3 regions of the Streptococcus fermentans genome follow, and region 3 is predicted to be linked to each of the others. Evidence: predicted binding sites of a transcription regulator. Region 3 holds the regulator's gene; each other region holds the start of a gene.
The links. The regulator Rex, encoded in region 3, represses fermentation and respiration genes when NADH is low (regulators of the CRP and FNR family bind a similar motif). The targets are predictions, from matches to a motif close to TTGTGAANTANTTCACAA.
Positions count from the first base shown of each region.

Region 1: adhE (bifunctional acetaldehyde-CoA/alcohol dehydrogenase) is a predicted target of Rex. The motif match lies at 1,804-1,821, and genes of this name have one in related genera.
Region 2: adhP (alcohol dehydrogenase AdhP) is a predicted target of Rex. The motif match lies at 2,718-2,735, and genes of this name have one in related genera.

Region 1 is NZ_JBFNFG010000005.1:139,552-146,403, forward strand. Features, by position in the region: gene tkt (transketolase) at 1-227, shown strand, start outside; gene yajC (preprotein translocase subunit YajC) at 344-664, shown strand; gene AB2B50_RS06390 (low molecular weight protein-tyrosine-phosphatase) at 713-1,168, shown strand; gene AB2B50_RS06395 (MORN repeat-containing protein) at 1,143-1,556, shown strand; gene adhE (bifunctional acetaldehyde-CoA/alcohol dehydrogenase) at 1,857-4,508, shown strand; gene gap (type I glyceraldehyde-3-phosphate dehydrogenase) at 4,776-5,786, shown strand; gene AB2B50_RS06410 (RluA family pseudouridine synthase) at 5,860-6,735, opposite strand; gene pbp2a (penicillin-binding protein PBP2A) at 6,824-6,852, shown strand, end outside.
Region 2 is NZ_JBFNFG010000009.1:1,360-8,211, reverse strand. Features, by position in the region: gene thrC (threonine synthase) at 1-1,113, opposite strand, end outside; gene AB2B50_RS08015 (gamma-glutamylcysteine synthetase) at 1,188-2,465, opposite strand; gene adhP (alcohol dehydrogenase AdhP) at 2,839-3,858, shown strand; gene AB2B50_RS08005 (PTS sugar transporter subunit IIB) at 4,211-5,200, shown strand; gene AB2B50_RS08000 (PTS mannose/fructose/sorbose transporter subunit IIC) at 5,230-6,042, shown strand; gene AB2B50_RS07995 (PTS system mannose/fructose/sorbose family transporter subunit IID) at 6,057-6,852, shown strand, end outside.
Region 3 is NZ_JBFNFG010000002.1:217,263-224,114, forward strand. Features, by position in the region: gene AB2B50_RS03390 (CYTH domain-containing protein) at 1-566, shown strand, start outside; gene AB2B50_RS03395 (ribose-phosphate diphosphokinase) at 691-1,635, shown strand; gene AB2B50_RS03400 (cysteine desulfurase family protein) at 1,651-2,766, shown strand; gene AB2B50_RS03405 (DUF1831 domain-containing protein) at 2,771-3,118, shown strand; gene AB2B50_RS03410 (DUF4649 family protein) at 3,128-3,343, shown strand; gene AB2B50_RS03415 (redox-sensing transcriptional repressor Rex) at 3,424-4,065, shown strand; gene AB2B50_RS03420 (gamma-glutamyl-gamma-aminobutyrate hydrolase family protein) at 4,081-4,770, shown strand; gene radC (RadC family protein) at 4,794-5,474, opposite strand; gene AB2B50_RS03430 (O-acetylhomoserine aminocarboxypropyltransferase/cysteine synthase family protein) at 5,538-6,818, opposite strand.

The sequences.
Region 1 (6,852 bases), on a different contig from region 3:
TTGATGCACAAGATGCAGCATACAAAGAAGAGATTTTACCAAATGCAGTTCGTCGTCGTGTAGCAGTTGAAATGGGAGCAACTCAAAACTGGTATAAATACGTTGGTCTTGATGGAGCAGTTCTTGGTATTGATACCTTTGGAGCGTCTGCGCCAGCGCCAAAAGTTTTAGCAGCGTATGGGTTTACAGTTGAAAACTTAGTAGAACTTGTAAACAATTTGAAATAAGAAAAATCAGGGCATTTGCTCTGGTTTTTTATTGACCTAAAATCAAGGTGCAATCTTGTAAAAACAAGTGAAATTTGATATAGTAGTTTTATCTGAATTACAAAGGAGAAAAAATAATGGGTGGGAATTTAACATTCTTGATTATGCTTGTTTTGATGTTTGGCTTGATGTTTTTCATGCAACGTTCTCAAAAGAAACAAGCTGAAAAACGTATGGAGAGCCTCAACAAACTTCAAAAAGGCTACGAAGTAATCACTATCGGTGGTCTCTACGGTACAGTCGACGAAGTTGATACTGAAAACAAAACGATTGTACTTGATGTAGACGGAGTATACTTGACTTTCGAATTAGGTGCAATTAGAACAGTTTTGCCAGTCAAAGAAGCTGTCACACCTGAAGGTGCAGTTATCGAAGAAGGCAGTGCTATTGAAGAATAAAACGGGGTGGAATGCATTCCCGTTTTTCTATAAATGAGAGGAACAATGATGAAAAAAGTTGTCTTTGTCTGTCTTGGCAATATTTGTCGTAGTCCTATGGCGGAATTTGTAATGAAATCCCTGACCGATAAATATGAGATTCAAAGTCGTGCGACTTCTTCCTGGGAACACGGTAATCCAATCCACAAAGGAACGCAAGGCATCTTTCGAAGTCATGGCGTTCCTTATGATACTTCAAAAACTTCCCAACAAATTTCTAAAAAAGATTTTGAGTATTTTGACTATATCATTGGGATGGATGAGTCTAATCTCGCTGATTTGCGTCAGATGTGTCCACAAGAACAACAATACAAGATACAGCCTTTTGCATCTGAAAGCGTTCCAGATCCCTGGTATACAGGTGATTTTGAAGAAACTTATGACCGAGTTTTAACTGGTTGCCAGGCTTGGTTAAGTCGCTTAGAAAATGAGAGTGAACATGGAAAATTTAAAACAACTCTATGAAAAATATAGTGTCTATTTAACACGTCCCCGTTTAGAAATTGCGACAGTAATCGTCATTGTTGTCTGTGCAGGTCTCGTATTTCTGACCAATCTTCCAAAACAGGGCGTTCTTAAGCTTGATAACGATGCTATTATTTATGACGGGAGCCTAGTTCGTGGTAAGATGAATGGTCAGGGCACTGTTACCTTCTCAAACGGTGATACCTATACTGGAGAATTTAACAATGGTGCCTTCAATGGTAAAGGTACCTACCAAGCTAAAGCAGGTTGGGTATATGAGGGAGACTTTGTAAATGGCCAAGCTGAAGGAAAAGGAAAACTGACTACCGAACAAGAAGTAGTCTATGAAGGGGACTTCAAACAAGGTTTATTTCAACAAGCACAATAACCTCCTCCTAGAAGGAGGTATTCTTCCAGACCGACAGAAAGCGCTTACATGGAAATAAAAACGGCTTACAAGACTCTTTTACAACTAAGTTTGTGAAAAATAAAACTTTTATGGAATAATTCACAAACTTTAAGTGAAAAAGTGCATGTGTGGGTATATTTGAAATTGTTTTCACAAACAAATAAAAAAAGTTTGTGAAATGTCTATGAAACTGTTTACAAACGTTTAAAAAAGAGTTATAATAATCTTGTGAAAAAATTAACAAAGGACTTGTGATCCTTGAAAGCTATGGAGGAAAATATGGCTGATAAAAAAACTGTAACACCAGAAGAAAAGAAACTCGCTGCCGAAAAGCATGTCGATGGTTTGGTGCAAAAAGCTTTAGTTGCCCTTGAAGAAATGCGTAAACTTGATCAAGATCAAGTCGATTATATCGTAGCAAAAGCTTCAGTTGCTGCACTTGATGCTCACGGAGAATTGGCTTTACATGCCTTTGAAGAAACAGGACGTGGAGTATTTGAAGATAAAGCAACTAAAAACCTATTTGCTTGTGAGCACGTGGTAAATAACATGCGCCACACTAAAACAGTTGGTGTTATCGAAGAAGATGATGTAACAGGATTGACTCTTATCGCTGAACCAGTTGGTGTTGTTTGTGGTATCACTCCAACAACTAACCCAACTTCAACAGCAATCTTTAAAGCGTTGATTTCATTGAAGACTCGTAATCCTATTGTCTTTGCATTCCACCCATCAGCTCAAGAATCATCAGCTCACGCAGCTCAAATCGTTCGTGATGCAGCGATTAAAGCAGGTGCTCCTGAAAACTGTGTACAGTGGATTACTGAACCATCTATGGAAGCAACTAGTGCATTGATGAACCACGAAGGTATTGCAACAATCCTTGCAACAGGTGGTAATGCCATGGTTAAAGCTGCATACTCATGTGGTAAACCAGCTCTTGGGGTAGGTGCCGGAAACGTTCCAGCTTATGTTGAAAAATCAGCTAACATCCGCCAAGCTGCTCACGATATCGTAATGTCTAAATCATTTGACAATGGTATGGTCTGTGCATCTGAACAAGCGGTTATCATTGATAAAGAAATTTACGATGAATTTGTAGCAGAGTTCAAATCTTATCACACTTACTTTGTAAACAAAAAAGAAAAAGCTCTTCTTGAAGAGTTCTGCTTCGGCGTGAAAGCAAACAGCAAAAACTGTGCTGGTGCAAAATTGAACGCTGACATCGTTGGGAAACCAGCAACTTGGATTGCAGAACAAGCAGGATTTACTGTTCCTGAAGGAACAAACATTCTTGCCGCAGAATGTAAAGAAGTTGGTGAAAACGAGCCATTGACTCGTGAAAAATTGTCGCCAGTTATCGCAGTTTTGAAATCTGAAAGCCGTGAAGATGGTATTGCTAAAGCTCGTCAAATGGTTGAATTTAACGGTCTTGGACACTCAGCAGCCATCCATACAGCTGATGAAGAATTGACTAAAGAATTTGGTAAAGCTGTTAAAGCTATTCGTGTTATCTGTAACTCACCTTCTACTTTCGGTGGTATCGGGGATGTTTATAATGCCTTCTTGCCATCATTGACACTCGGATGTGGTTCTTACGGACGTAACTCAGTTGGGGATAACGTTAGCGCCATTAACCTCTTGAATATCAAAAAAGTCGGAAGACGGAGAAATAACATGCAATGGATGAAACTTCCTTCAAAAACATACTTTGAACGTGATTCAATTCAATACCTTCAAAAATGTCGTGATGTTGAGCGTGTCATGATCGTTACTGACCACGCTATGGTAGAGCTTGGCTTCCTTGATCGTATCATCGAACAACTTGACCTTCGTCGCAATAAGGTTGTTTACCAAATCTTTGCAGATGTAGAACCAGATCCAGATATCACTACAGTTGAACGTGGTACTGAGATCATGCGTGCTTTCAAACCAGATACAATCATCGCTCTTGGTGGTGGTTCACCAATGGATGCTGCTAAAGTAATGTGGCTCTTCTATGAGCAACCAGAAGTGGACTTCCGTGACCTTGTCCAAAAATTCATGGATATCCGTAAACGTGCTTTCAAATTCCCATTGCTTGGTAAGAAGACTAAATTCATCGCTATCCCAACTACATCTGGGACAGGATCTGAAGTAACTCCATTTGCCGTTATCTCTGATAAAGCAAACAACCGTAAATACCCAATCGCTGACTACTCATTGACACCAACTGTGGCAATCGTAGACCCTGCCTTGGTATTGACAGTGCCTGGATTTGTTGCTGCTGATACTGGTATGGACGTATTGACTCACGCAACTGAAGCATACGTATCGCAAATGGCTAGCGACTATACTGACGGACTTGCTCTTCAAGCCATCAAACTTGTATTCGAAAACCTTGAAAGCTCAGTTAAGAATGCAGACTTCCACTCACGTGAGAAAATGCATAACGCTTCAACAATCGCTGGTATGGCCTTTGCCAATGCCTTCCTAGGTATTTCTCACTCAATGGCCCATAAGATTGGTGCGCAATTCCACACAATCCATGGTCGTACAAATGCAATCTTGCTTCCATACGTTATCCGTTACAACGGTACTCGCCCAGCTAAGACAGCTACATGGCCTAAGTACAACTACTACCGTGCAGACGAGAAATATCAAGATATCGCTCGTATGCTTGGACTTCCAGCTTCTACACCAGAAGAAGGGGTTGAATCTTTTGCAAAAGCTGTTTACGAACTCGGTGAGCGCGTAGGTATCGAAATGAACTTCAAAGCACAAGGTGTTGACGAAAAAGAATGGAAAGAACATTCACGTGAGTTGGCCTTCCTTGCTTATGAAGACCAATGTTCACCTGCAAACCCACGTCTTCCAATGGTTGACCATATGCAAGAAATCATCGAAGATGCTTACTATGGTTACAAAGAAAGACCAGGACGCCGTAAATAATTAATTATCAGCCAAAACCGAGGGTAAACCTCGGTTTTTTATGCTTAGAGAATATGTTTTTATTAAGAAATGCATAGAATTGGAGTAGGCTGCAAGGCTAAGTAAAGAAATGAAAATATTGCCAAAGCTTATCAGAAAAACAAGGCCAGCGCTTGCAATTAAACTCAAATAGTTATATAATAGGTATGTTGAAAGGTGATTTGTAGTGATTCAAGTTACTCTTTTCACAATAAAATTTTCATGATTTTCATAAGGAGGAAATCACTAATGGTAGTTAAAGTTGGTATTAACGGTTTCGGACGTATCGGTCGTCTTGCTTTTCGCCGTATCCAAAACGTAGAAGGTGTTGAAGTTACTCGCATCAACGACCTTACAGATCCAGTTATGCTTGCACACTTGTTGAAATATGACACAACTCAAGGTCGTTTCGACGGAACTGTGGAAGTTAAAGAAGGTGGATTTGAAGTTAACGGTAAATTCGTTAAAGTTTCTGCTGAACGTGATCCAGAACAAATTGACTGGGCTAACGACGGTGTAGAAATCGTTCTTGAAGCAACTGGTTTCTTTGCTACTAAAGCAGCTGCTGAAAAACACTTGCACTCAGGTGGAGCTAAAAAAGTTGTTATCACTGCTCCTGGTGGATCAGATGTTAAAACAGTTGTATTTAACACTAACCACGACGTTCTTGACGGTACTGAAACAGTTATCTCAGGTGCTTCATGTACTACAAACTGCTTGGCTCCAATGGCTAAAGCACTTCAAGACAACTTTGGTGTTGTAGAAGGATTGATGACTACTATCCACGCTTACACTGGTGACCAAATGATCCTTGATGGACCACACCGTAAAGGTGACCTCCGTCGTGCTCGCGCTGGTGCTGCTAACATCGTACCTAACTCAACTGGTGCTGCTAAAGCTATCGGTCTTGTAATCCCAGAATTGAACGGTAAACTTGACGGAGCTGCACAACGCGTTCCTACACCAACTGGTTCAGTAACTGAATTGGTAGTTGTTCTTGAAAAGAACGTTACTGTTGATGAAGTGAATGCAGCTATGAAAGCAGTAGCCAATGAATCATACGGTTACACAGAAGATCCAATCGTATCTTCAGATGTTGTAGGTATGTCTTACGGATCATTGTTTGACGCAACTCAAACTAAAGTTCTTGACGTTGACGGTAAACAATTGGTTAAAGTTGTTTCATGGTACGACAACGAAATGTCATACACTGCACAACTTGTACGTACTCTTGAATACTTTGCTAAAATCGCTAAATAATTCTTGAGTTGATAAAAGCAAGGCCAACTGGTCTTGCTTTTTTTGTATCTATAAGAAAAAATGGATGATAGTGTCATCCATTTTGGTTTAATTCTCTTTCAAATGTGCCTGATAGCGCAGTAAAGCTTAATTGGTTTAAGGTCAGAGGATGGATAAAGGATAATTTAAATGCATGAAGCATCAGTCTCTTTGTTTTTGAATGTGGATTGTAGAGAGGATCTCCAAGGATTGAATGTCCATGGTGAGATAGATGAACCCGAATCTGATGTGTTCGACCTGTTTTTAATCTACAGCGGACCAGAGAGGTCTTGTTTTGAAATTGCTTCAATCGAGTTACATGAGTTTCAGCATATTGACCATTTTTGAAATCCACCACCCGTTTTCTACGATCGTGACGATCGCGACCTATTTTATCTCGGAAGATAAGTTCTTTAGAACCTACTTTTCCTTCAACCAGAGCCCAGTACTCGCGGGAAATCTCTTTTTTCTCCAATAATCGATTGAGGATGGGCAGTATAAATGGATTTTTAGCAAAGAGGATGAGGCCGCTCGTTTCCTTATCTAGCCGATGGACAACATAGCAAGTCTGGCCTACATAGGCGCTGACATGATTGAGAAGTGCAATTTCTTCTGGTTGATTTCCGTGAGTTTTCATACCTTCGGGTTTGTTCACGATGATCAAATGTTGGTCTTGGTAGACTTCTTGGACAAGATTAGGATTTCCCCAAACAATTTCTTTTGTAGGATAATCCTCTTCGTCGAAAATCAGTTGACATTCATCTCCGGATTTGACAGTTTGATGCCAGTGGACTTCTTCTTGATTGATGAGAATGTGCTTTTTAATTCTCAAGAAATGCCGTATTTTTCTCGGAATGAGTAGTTGCTCCTCCAAGAAGACTTTGACAGTCATTTCAGGAAGAGAGTCAGGGATAACAAAGGTAAATTTCATACAGATATTGTAACAAAAAATAGATTATTTGGATAGAGAAACTAGCTAAATTCTTGTCTTCCTATGGGGAAGATGATAAAATAAACGCATGAAATTAGATACATTATTTGAAAAGTT
Region 2 (6,852 bases), on a different contig from region 3:
CGCAAAAAGATCAAGAATCTCTGCATCAAAATCTATCAACTCATACTGACCTTGAGTGTTCAAAGCATCCATGAGTTCAGCTGTCTCTTCAGCATCATTTTCTAAAAGGTGGAAAATGAGACGCTCCAAGTTTGAAGATACCAAGATATCCATAGACGGACTAGTGGTTACCTTAAACTCACGCTTCTTGTCATAGACACGAGTTTTGAAGAAGTCTGTCAAAACATTGTTGTCATTTGAAGCACAGATCAGTTTCCCAACTGGTAGACCGATTTGCTTAGCGTAAAAGGCAGCCAAGATATTACCAAAGTTTCCTGTCGGAACGGTGAAGTTGACCTTGTCACCAGCCTTAATTTCGCCAGTTTTAACAAGCTGAGCGTAGGCATAAACATAATAGACAATCTGTGGCACCAAACGGCCAATGTTCATAGAGTTAGCTGATGAAAACTGGAGCTTGTTAGCTGCTAATTTTTCACGAAGGGCCACATCATTGAACATATGCTTGACGTTGGTTTGAGCATCGTCAAAGTTTCCATCGATGGCGATAACATGAGTATTGTCCCCAGTTTGAGTGGTCATTTGCAACTCTTGTACCTTGCTGACACCATCTTTGGGATAAAAGACGATAATTTCAGTTCCAGGAACATCCGCAAATCCTGCCATGGCAGCTTTTCCAGTGTCTCCAGAAGTTGCTGTCAAAATGACAATCTTGTTTTCCAAGCCATGTTTCTTAGCTGCCGTTGTCATAAAGTATGGCAAGATAGACAAGGCCATGTCTTTGAAGGCAATGGTTGAACCGTGGAAAAGTTCCAAGTTGTATTGGCCATTTAGTTTCACAAGTGGAGCAATAGTGGGAGTATCAAACTTACTGTCATAGGCATTGGTGATACAGTGGTCTAACTCTTCATCTGTAAAGTCATCCAAGAAGGCTGACAAGACAAGCTTAGCTACTTCCTGGTATGAAGCGTCCTTTAATGTTTCAAAATCCAAATCTACCTTTGGATAGCTAACTGGAGTAAATAAGCCTCCATCTGTTGCCAAACCTTGCAAAATCGCTTGGCTGGCTGTTACTGTATTTTTCGCATCACGCGTTGATTGATAAACTAATGTCATAAATCTCTATCCTTTATCTATAGTCTTATTCATTATAACATGATTTTTCAGAAAATTCTTCCTTTATAAGAAAATTATAGAGTCAATTTTTCTTTCAAAGGCTCTAAATAGGTTGTTTCTTGCTGACCTCTCATTTCAAGACCTTGCTCTGCTATAGCTAGCAAATCTTTTGAGAATTGAACAATTCCAGCTGTCTCCTCATCTAAAAGCTGTTTCTGAGAAAACTGGCGTCTCAATGACTTGTAGTCACGACCAAAGTGCTCAAAGAAAGGAGCTGTCTCTAGGTAAGTTTCAAGCTTGTCTAGATTTACCAACAAACCTAGATGAAAGGCTGCCGAAGCAAAGGTTCGGTCTAGAGGTTGCGTACAAACACTACGGAATTCAACCGTCCCTCGAGTTGTTAGGTCTTGATATTGGTAACTACGGTGCGTTTGAAAATCGTTCTCATGAGGAACAAGCAGAGTTTCTTTTCCATTTAGAGTATAGGCCGAAACTTCCTCAGTAGCTAGGTAATCTCTAGCTCGAATCGGAGAAAAATAGTAGGTTTCCCCATCTCGTTCTGCTGTAAAAATCGCAGAGTGGTCGAGATAATCAAAGAAATCATCCTCATCTTTGAAGAGTTTTGCATTGACACCGACATTCTCTGGATAAATCCCATGCATGGATTCTTCCCAAAAGATATCTCGTGAAATCTGAGTATCCCAGTCTGCTCCCGAAAACTCAGAATTGGCAAATAAGAAAGCTTTGGCTGCCTCAATCTGAGTGAAAGCATTGATGACACGTAGGTAGTTAGCAGTCGATACATCCAACTGAACTTGACTCCCACAGATAAAGGCTCCATATTGTGGGAAGTCATGCAAATTAGCTCTCTCTTGGCGATTTCCCATATGTAGGTAATCCATCAACATCTGGTAACGTGGATAAGCCACAGGTTGATTGTCATTCTGATTCCAGTTTGGATGAATCCCCCACCCCTGGATAGCATGATCCTTTTCGCCTAACTTTTCTTGGATGACCTTCATATAAGTCTCAAAACGTCCTTGGACCTCTTGGATTTTCTGGGCTCTGCCAAAGGCAAACTCCAAGGTCGTGTAGGAAACCTCAAACAGAATCCGATCCTGACTTTTTGGTTCTACAAGTTGAATCGGATTTCCTTCCTGGTCCTCTTTTTCAACTTCCAGATTGAGAGCATTCACCAAAAAGCGCATCAAGTCCTTACTGACTTCAATATCTGTCGCTTGCCCATTTACATGAACGATAGGAAACTCCAACTCAATCCCAATATAGAGATCTGGATTTTCTTTTATATTTTTTAAATAACGGTTTTTTAATAACTGAATAGAAGGGGACATAGATACCTCTCACTCTAAATTCTCTTACTAGAAAGATCAATTGCTTTCTATATTATACCAAAATCCCCTCGAGAAGAAACTCAGAAAATTTGCTGAAAACCTTAAAGAGGCGATATAAAGTCAACTTTTCTAGCGTTTATAGGTATTTACTCGCCAATGCATCAATCTTACTTGTTCAATTTTCACAGTCTTATCAACCAGTTAAGCGATTACATGGTTTTTTACCTCAAAACCATTGTACTATAGTAAATATCGTGATATACTTCACATATAAGTAAATAAGAGGGCAGTTCAAATTTGACTTCACTTGAATCACGATTTAAGGTAAGCCCCTTTTCCTCTGCACCTCAACTACTAACCAAGGAGGATAGCTATGAAAGCTGTTGTTGTAAATCCAGAAAGCACTGGTGTTGCTATTGAAGAAAAAGTGCTCCGTCCGCTCGAAACTGGCGAAGCACTTGTTGAAGTTGAGTACTGTGGTGTTTGCCACACAGACCTCCACGTTGCCCATGGTGACTTTGGAAAAGTTCCAGGACGTGTTCTCGGTCACGAAGGGATTGGTATCGTAAAAGAAATCGCTCCTGATGTTAAGAGCCTAAAAGTTGGCGACCGCGTCAGCGTAGCTTGGTTCTTTGAAGGCTGTGGTATGTGTGAATACTGTACAACTGGACGCGAAACTCTTTGCCGTTCAGTAAAAAATGCTGGCTACTCAGTTGATGGTGGTATGGCAGAACAATGTATCGTAACTGCAGATTATGCCGTTAAAGTTCCAGAAGGTCTCGATCCAGCCCAAGCTTCTTCAATCACTTGTGCCGGTGTCACCACCTACAAGGCTATCAAAGAAGCAAAAGTTGAGCCAGGCCAATGTGTTGTCCTCTATGGTGCTGGAGGTCTTGGTAACTTGGCTGTCCAATACGCTAAAAAAGTATTCAACGCTCACGTTATCGCAGTAGATATTAACAACGATAAACTTGCCCTAGCTAAAGAAGTTGGTGCAGATATCGTGATTAACGGTCTTGAAGTCGAAGATGTCCCAGGCCTTATCAAAGAAAAGACAAACGGTGGTGCTCACTCAGCTGTCGTAACAGCTGTATCAAAAGTTGCCTTTAACCAAGCAGTTGATTCTGTTCGTGCAGGAGGTCGAGTAGTTGCTGTTGGTCTCCCATCCGAAATGATGGACCTTAGCATCGTCAAAACAGTTCTTGACGGTATCCAAGTCATCGGTTCCCTTGTTGGAACACGTAAAGATTTGGAAGAAGCCTTCCAATTTGGTGCAGAAGGTCTCGTTGTTCCAGTCGTTCAAAAACGCCCTGTCGAAGATGCCATTGCTGTCTTTGATGAAATGGCTGCTGGAACCATCCAAGGTCGTATGGTTCTAGACTTTACTCACTAAGATAAATAATAAATGCCAAAACGAGGTCGGGACAGAAAATCCCACCTCGTTTTTTTGTAATAAAATTTTGACACGACAACTAATTGGACTTGGGGCATTTTTTAGACGCCCAAGAGCACTACTGACGTAAACTTCCTAGTCCCTCCTCTTTTTTATATTAAATTTTTTTACCATTTTATAGACGATTTTATAAAAATGTTTATATATCAATATTTGTAAAGATAAGGCTTTGAGATTTTTTTCACTCTTTATTATAATTAGTTGCATTTTTTCTGAAAACGATTTATACTTAAGGAGTCTTAAAGTTTTCTTAAACTACAAGTCAAACATTTTATAAGGAGGAATGACAATAATGAGTATCGGAATCATTATTGCGAGCCACGGTGAATTTGCCGCGGGTATTCATCAGTCAGGATCTATGATCTTTGGTGAACAAGAAAAGGTTCAAGTTGTAACCTTTATGCCAAACGAAGGTCCAGATGATTTATACGCCAAATTCAACAATGCTGTGGCTGCATTTGACGCAGAAGATGAGGTTCTAGTCTTGGCTGACCTTTGGAGTGGATCTCCATTTAACCAAGCTAGCCGCGTAATGGGAGAAAATCCTGAGCGTAAATTTGCCATCATCACAGGACTTAACTTGCCGATGTTGATTCAAGCCTACACAGAGCGCCTTATGGATGCTAATGCTGGAGTAGACAAAGTCGCTGCGAACATCATTAAAGAAGCCAAAGATGGCATCAAGGCTCTTCCAGAAGAGCTAAATCCAGCTGAGGAAGTTGCAACTGCTGCAGCTGCTCCTGTAGCCCAAGCTGCTATTCCAGAAGGAACTGTTATCGGAGACGGTAAATTGAAAATCAATCTTGCACGTCTTGATACACGTCTTCTTCATGGACAAGTCGCAACTGCTTGGACACCAGATTCAAAAGCTAACCGTATCATCGTTGCTTCAGATAACGTAGCTAACGACGACCTTCGTAAAGAATTGATCAAACAAGCGGCTCCTAACGGAGTGAAGGCTAACGTTGTTCCAATCCAAAAATTGATTGAGGTCGCAAAAGACCCTCGTTTTGGTGAGACACACGCCCTCATCTTGTTTGAAACACCTCAAGATGCCCTTCGTGCTATCGAAGGCGGTGTGCCAATCAAGACTCTTAACGTTGGATCAATGGCTCACTCAACTGGTAAAACAATGGTCAACAATGTATTGTCTATGGACAAAGACGACGTTGCTACATTTGAAAAAATGCGCGACCTTGGCGTTGAATTTGATGTACGTAAAGTACCAAACGACACTAAAAAAGATTTGTTTGACTTGATTAGCAAAGCTAACGTTCAATAATTAACATTAAATAGAAAAGGAATAAAACCATGTCAGATATTTCATTCATTTCTGCTATCTTGGTTGTAGTTGTTGCCTTCTTCGCAGGTCTTGAAGGTATCCTCGACCAATTCCAATTCCATCAACCAATCGTCGCATGTACCCTTATCGGTCTTGTCACAGGTAACCTTGAAGCAGGGGTTATGCTTGGTGGATCACTTCAAATGATCGCCCTTGGTTGGGCAAACATCGGTGCTGCCGTTGCTCCTGACGCTGCCCTTGCCTCTGTTGCCGCTGCAATCATCATGATTAAAGGTGGTAACTTTACTACTGAAGGTATCGCAGTCGCAACTGCTACTGCAATACCTCTTGCCGTAGCTGGACTTTTCTTGACTATGATTGTTCGTACAATCTCAGTTGGTTTGGTTCACACTGCTGACGCTGCTGCTAAAGAAGGAAACATTACAGCTGTTGAACGCGCTCACTACTTTGCCCTCGCTCTTCAAGGTCTACGTATTGCTATCCCAGCTGCACTCTTGCTTGCAATGCCAACTGAAGCCGTTCAAAGCGTATTGAACCTTATGCCAGAATGGCTTAAAGGTGGTATGGCTGTCGGTGGTGCTATGGTCGTTGCCGTTGGTTACGCATTGGTTATCAACATGATGGCTACTCGTGAAGTATGGCCATTCTTCGCTATCGGTTTTGCTCTTGCAGCAATCTCTCAATTGACTTTGATTGCCCTTGGTGTCATCGGTGTTGCCCTTGCCTTCATCTACCTCAACCTTTCTAAACAAGGTGGAAACGGAGGAGGAGAAGCTGCAACTTCTAACGATCCAATCGGTGATATCCTAGAAGACTACTAGAAAGGGGAACAATCATGGCTGAAAAAATTCAATTATCAAAATCAGATCGCCAAAAAGTTTGGTGGCGTTCACAATTCCTTCAAGGTTCTTGGAACTACGAACGTATGCAAAACTTGGGTTGGGCTTACTCTTTGATCCCAGCTATCAAGAAACTTTACACTAAAAAAGAAGACCAAGCTGCTGCTCTTGAACGTCACCTTGAGTTCTTCAACACTCACCCATACGTAGCTGCTCCAATCATGGGGGTTACTCTTGCACTTGAAGAAGAACGCGCAAACGGTACTGATATCGATGACGCTGCTATCCAAGGTGTTAAGATTGGTATGATGGGACCTCTTGCTGGTATCGGTGACCCAGTCTTCTGGTTTACAGTACGTCCTATCCTCGGTGCCCTTGGTGCATCACTTGCTGCGACTGGTAATATCGTCGGACCACTTCTCTTCTTCTTTGGATGGAATGCAATCCGTATGTCTTTCCTTTGGTATACACAAGAGTTTGGTTACAAGGCTGGATCTGAAATCACTAAAGACATGTCAGGTGGTATCTTGAAAGACATCACTAAAGGAGCTTCTATCCTTGGTATGTTCATCCTTGCCGTTCTTGTACAACGTTGGGTGTCAATCAACTTCACTATCAACCTTCCGGGTAAACAATTGTCAGAAGGTGCCTACATCGTCTTCCCAGAAGGTCCTGTTACAGGTGGAGAATTGAAGGGAATCCTCGGCCAAGCACTTAGCGGATTGAGCTTGGATAGCGTTCAACCACAAACCCTTCAAGGACAGTTGAACTCATTGATCCCAGGATTGATGG
Region 3 (6,852 bases):
AACATTTAGAAATTGAAATGAAAACACTTCTTAGTGAAGAAGAATATAACCGATTGCAAGCTCAATTTTTAGAAGTCACACCAGTTACACAAAAAAATTACTACCTAGACACGCCTGATTTTTACCTTCGTCAACACAAAATTGTCATGCGCATTCGTACTTTTGAAAATAGCGCTGAGTTGACCATAAAAATTCCTCAAGCAGTTGGAAATATGGAGTATAATCAAGCTATCAGTCTTGAAGGGGCCAACCATTGTCTGAAAGAATGTAAACTTCCTCAAGGAATGATTCTTGACGAACTCCTGTCCCGCGGTATATCACCAAGTGATTGGACAGTTTTAGGTTGCTTAACAACGATTCGTTATGAAAAGGAAACTCCTATCGGACTTATGGCTCTTGATCAAAGTCACTACTTCGATATTGTTGACTATGAACTTGAATTAGAAGTAGAAGATGGTAAGCAAGGTAGCCTTGATTTTCAAGAATTTTTACAAGTCAATGAAATCCATTACAAAAAAGCTCCTTCAAAATTGGTTCGTTTTATAGAAAATATGAAAAAATACTGAAATAATCTTCTTTTTTTGATAAAATAAAAGGGATGAAAAATAATAGAATCTGTTGTAGCGAACACTTATCACTAAAAGTGTTCCACAACACCGATTCACTTAGTTTAAAGAGGACGGTTTATCAATGTCAGATACAAAAAACATGAAACTTTTCGCACTATCTTCCAACCAGGAAATTGCTCAAAGAATCGCAGATGCTGCGGGTGTTCCACTTGGAAAAGTATCTTCACGTCAATTTTCAGATGGTGAAATCCAAGTTAACATTGAAGAAAGTGTTCGTGGATACGATGTTTATATCATCCAATCAACTAGTTATCCAGTAAATAACCACTTGATGGAACTCTTGATTATGGTTGATGCTTGTGTTCGTGCTAGTGCTAATACCATTAACGTTGTACTTCCATACTTCGGCTACGCTCGCCAAGACCGTATCGCTTCTTCTCGCGAGCCACTTACAGCTAAACTTGTTGCTAATATGTTGGTAAAAGCCGGAGTTAGTCGTGTATTGACTCTTGATCTTCATGCTGTTCAGGTTCAAGGTTTCTTTGACATTCCTGTAGATAACCTCTATACAATTCCACTTTTTGCAAAACACTACTGCGATAAAGGTTTGACTGGTTCAGATGTTGTTGTTGTTAGTCCTAAAAACTCGGGTGTAAAACGTGCTCGTAGTCTCGCAGAATATTTGGATGCACCAATTGCAATCATTGATTATGCACAAGATGATTCTGAACGCAGTCAAGGTTACATTATCGGTGATGTTGAAGGTAAGAAGGCAATCTTGATTGATGACATTCTTAACACTGGTCGTACCTTCTCTGAAGCCGCTAAAATCCTAGAGCGCGACGGAGCAACTGAAATCTATGCAGTTTCAAGTCATGGACTTTTCGTTAACGGTGCTGCAGAGTTGTTGGATGCAACAAATATCAAGGAAATCTTGGTTACAGATTCTGTTTTGACAGAAAGTAAAAAACCTAAAAACGTACAATACATCACTGCTAGCGAATTGATTGGTGATGCAATGGTTCGTATTCACGAAAGAAAACCAGTTAGTCCACTATTTAAATAGAAATTAGGTGAATTTTTGATTTATTTGGATAATGCTGCAACGACTCCCATGTCTTCAGCAGCTATCTCAGCAATGACTCAAGTCATGCAAGAAACTTATGGCAATCCTTCTAGTATTCACGGCCATGGGCGTCAAGCAGGTAAACTATTACGAGAAGCTCGTCAAGAACTAGCAAGTTTACTAGGAACAAAGCCACAACATATATTCTTTACCACTGGTGGCACTGAAAGCAATAATACTGCTATCATTGGTTACTGCCTTCGCCATCAAAATCATGGAAAGCACATTATCACTACTGCGATTGAGCACCATGCTGTTCTAGAACCCATCAAATACTTGGTTGAAAATTTCGGTTTTGAAGTGACTATTTTACAGCCTGAACATCAAGAAATCACTGCAGACCAAGTTAAAAATGCACTTCGTGAAGATACCGTTCTTGTTTCTACTATGTTTGCCAATAATGAAACTGGTACACTATTACCTATTGCTGAAATTGGTGCGGTTCTAAAAAATCATCCAGCCGTCTATCATGTCGATGCAGTTCAGGCAGTCGGTAAATTAGAAATTCTTCCTGAAAAATTGGGAATTGATTTTCTCAGTGCTTCTGCACACAAATTTTATGGTCCAAAAGGAGTTGGTTTTCTCTATGCTGCATCTACAGATTTTGATTCCTACCTTCATGGTGGTGATCAAGAGCAGAAAAAAAGAGCAGGAACAGAAAATCTTCCTGCCATTGTAGGAATGGTAGCAGCTCTAAAAGATGATCTTGAAAACCAAGCACAAAACTTTAAAAAGGTTCAACAACTAAAAGACACCTTCTTAAAGGAAATGGCTGAGACAGACTATTACCTCAATCAAGGGAAAGACCAGCTACCTTATGTCCTTAATATTGGATTTCCAGGTCAACGTAATGATCTACTACTCCTTCGTCTGGATCTTAAAGGGATTTCTATTTCAACTGGTTCTGCTTGTACTGCAGGTGTCGTTCAGGTTAGTCATGTTCTTCAGGCTTTCTACGGAGAAGACTCTCCTCGCTTACACGAATCCGTTCGCGTCAGCATTTCACCTCAAAACACAGAGCAAGAAATGATCACCCTCGCACAAACTCTAAAAGAAATCATTGGAGGATAACTCAATGGCATTCGAAAAAACTATTAGTCTCAAAAATTGCCGTTACGATTACACAATCAGTCCAACTGTCAAAAAGTTTACTCTAAAAGATAACACTTTTTTTGAAACAAAGGTTGGTAACTATGAACTAACACGCCTTCTTGAGAAGGTTCCAAATAGTGGGGAAGGTTTCCAACTTAAGATTATCATCAACAAAGACTTAACTGGTGCCAAAATCAACATCACTGATAAATTTGGTCTACGTTTGGTTGATATCTTTAAGTCAGAAGAAACTCATATCCACCAAGAGAAATTCTACTTCTTGATGGACAGTCTTGTTGAGCGTGGTGTCTTCACTAAAAGTGAAAGATAGGGGGACCCTATGTTTCGATTAAACTATAAGGATGCCTATCAAGTCGATCGCCTTTTAGAATACGAAGATTACGAAGCACTCATGCTGTCACTTTCAGGATGTGTGACTCTTCCAGATACGACCGTCATTACTTCTCTTACCTATAAGGGAGAAGAAATCTATCAAGGTCTTCTGGGAGATCTCTATCGTTTTCTATTTCACTATGATTTTACAAAGATAAACTAAGATTTTCTTAGTTTTTTCTTGTTTTTGTTGATTTTTTCACAATCTTTCTATAAAATAGTATTTAGAAAGGTTGTGATTTTGTGAAAGAAAAACAGTCTGCTATTCCAAAAGCAACAGCAAAGAGACTTTCTCTTTATTATCGTATCTTTAAAAGATTTCATGCAGAAAAGATTGAAAGAGCCAACTCAAAACAAATTGCCGAGGCCATTGGTATTGATTCCGCTACGGTTAGACGAGATTTTTCCTACTTTGGTGAACTTGGTCGTCGTGGATTTGGCTACGATGTCAAAAAACTAATGACGTTTTTTGCTGATCTTCTAAATGATAATTCTATTACGAATGTTATGTTAGTGGGGATTGGTAATATGGGGCACGCTCTCCTTCACTACCGTTTCCATGAACGAAACAAAATGAAAATTATTATGGCTTTTGATTTGGATGACCATCCTGAAGTTGGGACGAAAACGCCCGATGGAATTCCAATTTATGGTATTTCCCAAATCAAGGATAAAATAAAAAATGCAGATGTAAAAACTGCAATCTTAACTGTTCCGAGTGTCAAATCACAAGAAGTAGCTAATCTCCTTGTCGAAGCAGGTATTAAAGGAATTTTAAGCTTTTCACCCGTTCATCTCCAACTACCAAAAGATGTGGTGGCTCAATATGTGGATTTAACTAGTGAATTGCAAACTCTCCTCTATTTCATGAGAAAAGAGGATTAGAAAGCGAAAGCATTTATGAAAAAACCAGTTATTGGGATTACAGGAAACGAAAAAGCTCATCCTGATGATGAGCTGATGATGAGCTATGCTGCAAAGGGCTTTGTTGAAGGAGTCAAGGAAGCTGGGGGAATTCCCATTATCCTACCAATTGGTGATCAAGAAATGGCCAGTTACTACATTGGCTTGATTGATAAACTCATTTTAACTGGTGGACAAAATGTCGATCCAAAGTTCTACGGTGAACCTAAAACGATCGATAGCGATGACTACCACCTTCAAAGAGATATTTTTGAGCTAGCTCTTTTAAAAGAAGCCATTAAACAGAAGAAACCGATTTTTTCTGTCTGCCGTGGTACTCAACTCTTTAATGTAGCCATGGGAGGAACTCTTTATCAAGATATTGAAGATCATTGGCAGGATACTTCAGCCGAGTATACAACTCAACGTTTAGTCACCGAGCCTGATACTATTCTTCGAGAAATCTATGGAGAAATCTCTCATATCAACTCTTTCCATCATCAGAGCATTAAAGACCTTGCTCCAAATCTAAAGGTTGTCGCTCATGATCCTAAAGATGGAATTATCGAGGCTGTAACAACGACTGATGGTTTCCCTTACCTCGGTGTTCAATGGCATCCGGAATTTCTTTTTGAAAATCGCCCCAAAGATAAAACACTTTTCGACTATGTCGTCAATGAATTGTAAAACCTGTACATGATACAGGTTTTTTAAATCAGATCCGTCTTCTCACGGTAACTAAAATAATCGGAATGTGAAACAATGAGATGGTCCAATAAGACCAAACCCATTAATTCGCAGGCTTCTTTAACAAGTTTCGTAACATGGTCATCATTTCTACTTGGCATAACAGCACCAGATGGATGATTATGAACCAGAATCACGGATGTTGCCATATGCTTTAAGGCATAGTGGAGAATTTCCCTTGGTTCCGCAATACTTCTAGTAGCAGATCCAATAAAAATGGTTTGCTGATGAATAATTTGATTTTGTGTATTCAGATAGAGCGCCACTAGGTGCTCTTGTTTTTTATCTCCCAATTCTTGTTGCATCTTTTTAGCCAGTCTTTGACTACTCAGAATGCTCTCTGCCTCAATGGTTTCATGTTTGTGAATACGACTTCCAAGCTCAATCATAGCTTGCAATTCAATAGCTTTTACTCTCCCGATTCCTGATAAACTCTGCAGTTCTTGCAAGGTCATTTTTTTTAACTCAGTTAAACTGTTCAATTGAGACAATACTTTCTGTGCAATTTCAAAAACGGTAGATTGACGAGTTCCTGTTCGTAATAAAATGGCTAGTAATTCCTGATTGCTCAAACTCTCTACTCCTTCTGTCACCAAGCGTTCCCTTGGCAAGAGCGAATCTTCTTGAAATGAAATACTGTACATAAAAATCCTCCTCACTTTATTATTCGTGAGAAGGATGCTTAATTCAATAAAAACTAGTTATTTTTAGATTTTTTCAAGCGCTAGTCGCAAATCTTCAATCAAATCATCGACATTTTCAAGACCGATTGAGAGACGGATTTGATTTTTAGTTACTCCTGCTGCTTCTAGATCAGAGTCTGACAACTGAGCATGTGTTGTAGTCGCGGGATGAACGACCAATGATTTAGCATCTGCTACATTGGCTAAGTTTGAAAAGATTTCCAAGTTGTCAATCACCTTACGAGCTTCTGCTTCTCCACCTTTAACGTGGAAAGTAAAGATTGAACCAACACCTTTTGGTAAGTATTTTTCAGCCAAGGCATGGTAAGGACTATCTGGAAGTTTTGGATAGTTGACTTTTTCAACCTTTGGATGGTTTACAAGGAAATCAACGATTTTCTCAGCATTTTGAACATGACGTTCAACACGAAGAGAAAGAGTTTCAAGACCTTGTAAGAGCAAGAATGAGTTAAATGGTGAAAGGGCAGCTCCCATATCGCGAAGCAATTGCACGCGAGCAGCAACGATAAAGGCTGCAGCACCAACATCACGAGTATAACTGATATTGTGGTAGCTTGGATCTTCTTCGACTAATTGAGGGAATTTCCCTGAAGCAGCCCAGTCAAATTTGCCGCTATCAACGATGACACCACCAATAGTTGTACCGTGACCACCGATAAACTTAGTTGCTGAGTGAACCGCAATATCAACACCATGAGAAAAGACATTGATAAGATATGGTGTTGCAAAAGTATTATCAGCGACCAAAGGAATCTGGTGATTATGAGCAATTTCAGCGATTTTTTCGATATCTGGAATATTAATAACTGGATTACCCAAGGTTTCAATCAAAACAAGCTTGGTATTGTCTTTAATCGCTGCTTCTAACTCTTCTAGATTATCAATATCAACAAAAGTTGTGGTGATTCCATAGCGAGGAAGGGTTTCTTTCAACAGGTTAAAGGTACCACCGTAAATAGTTGAAGCTGCAACCACATGGTCTCCTGCGTGAGCCAGTCCTAAAATTGTGTAGGTAAGAGCTGCCATCCCAGAAGCTGTTGCAAGTGCACCAACACCGCCTTCCAGTGCTGCGATACGCTCTTCAAAGGCTGAAGTTGTTGGGTTAGTGATACGGGTATAAATATTACCAGCTTTTTGAAGGGCAAAAAGATCTGCACCTTCTTGTGTATCTTCAAATACAAAAGATGTTGTTTGGTAAATTGGAACAGCACGAGACTTGGTAGTAGCATCTACCACTTGACCTGCATGCAATTGCAGAGTTTCAAATTTAAATTCACGAGTCATATTTAGACCTCCAAAGATTTCATTAGGTTCATTG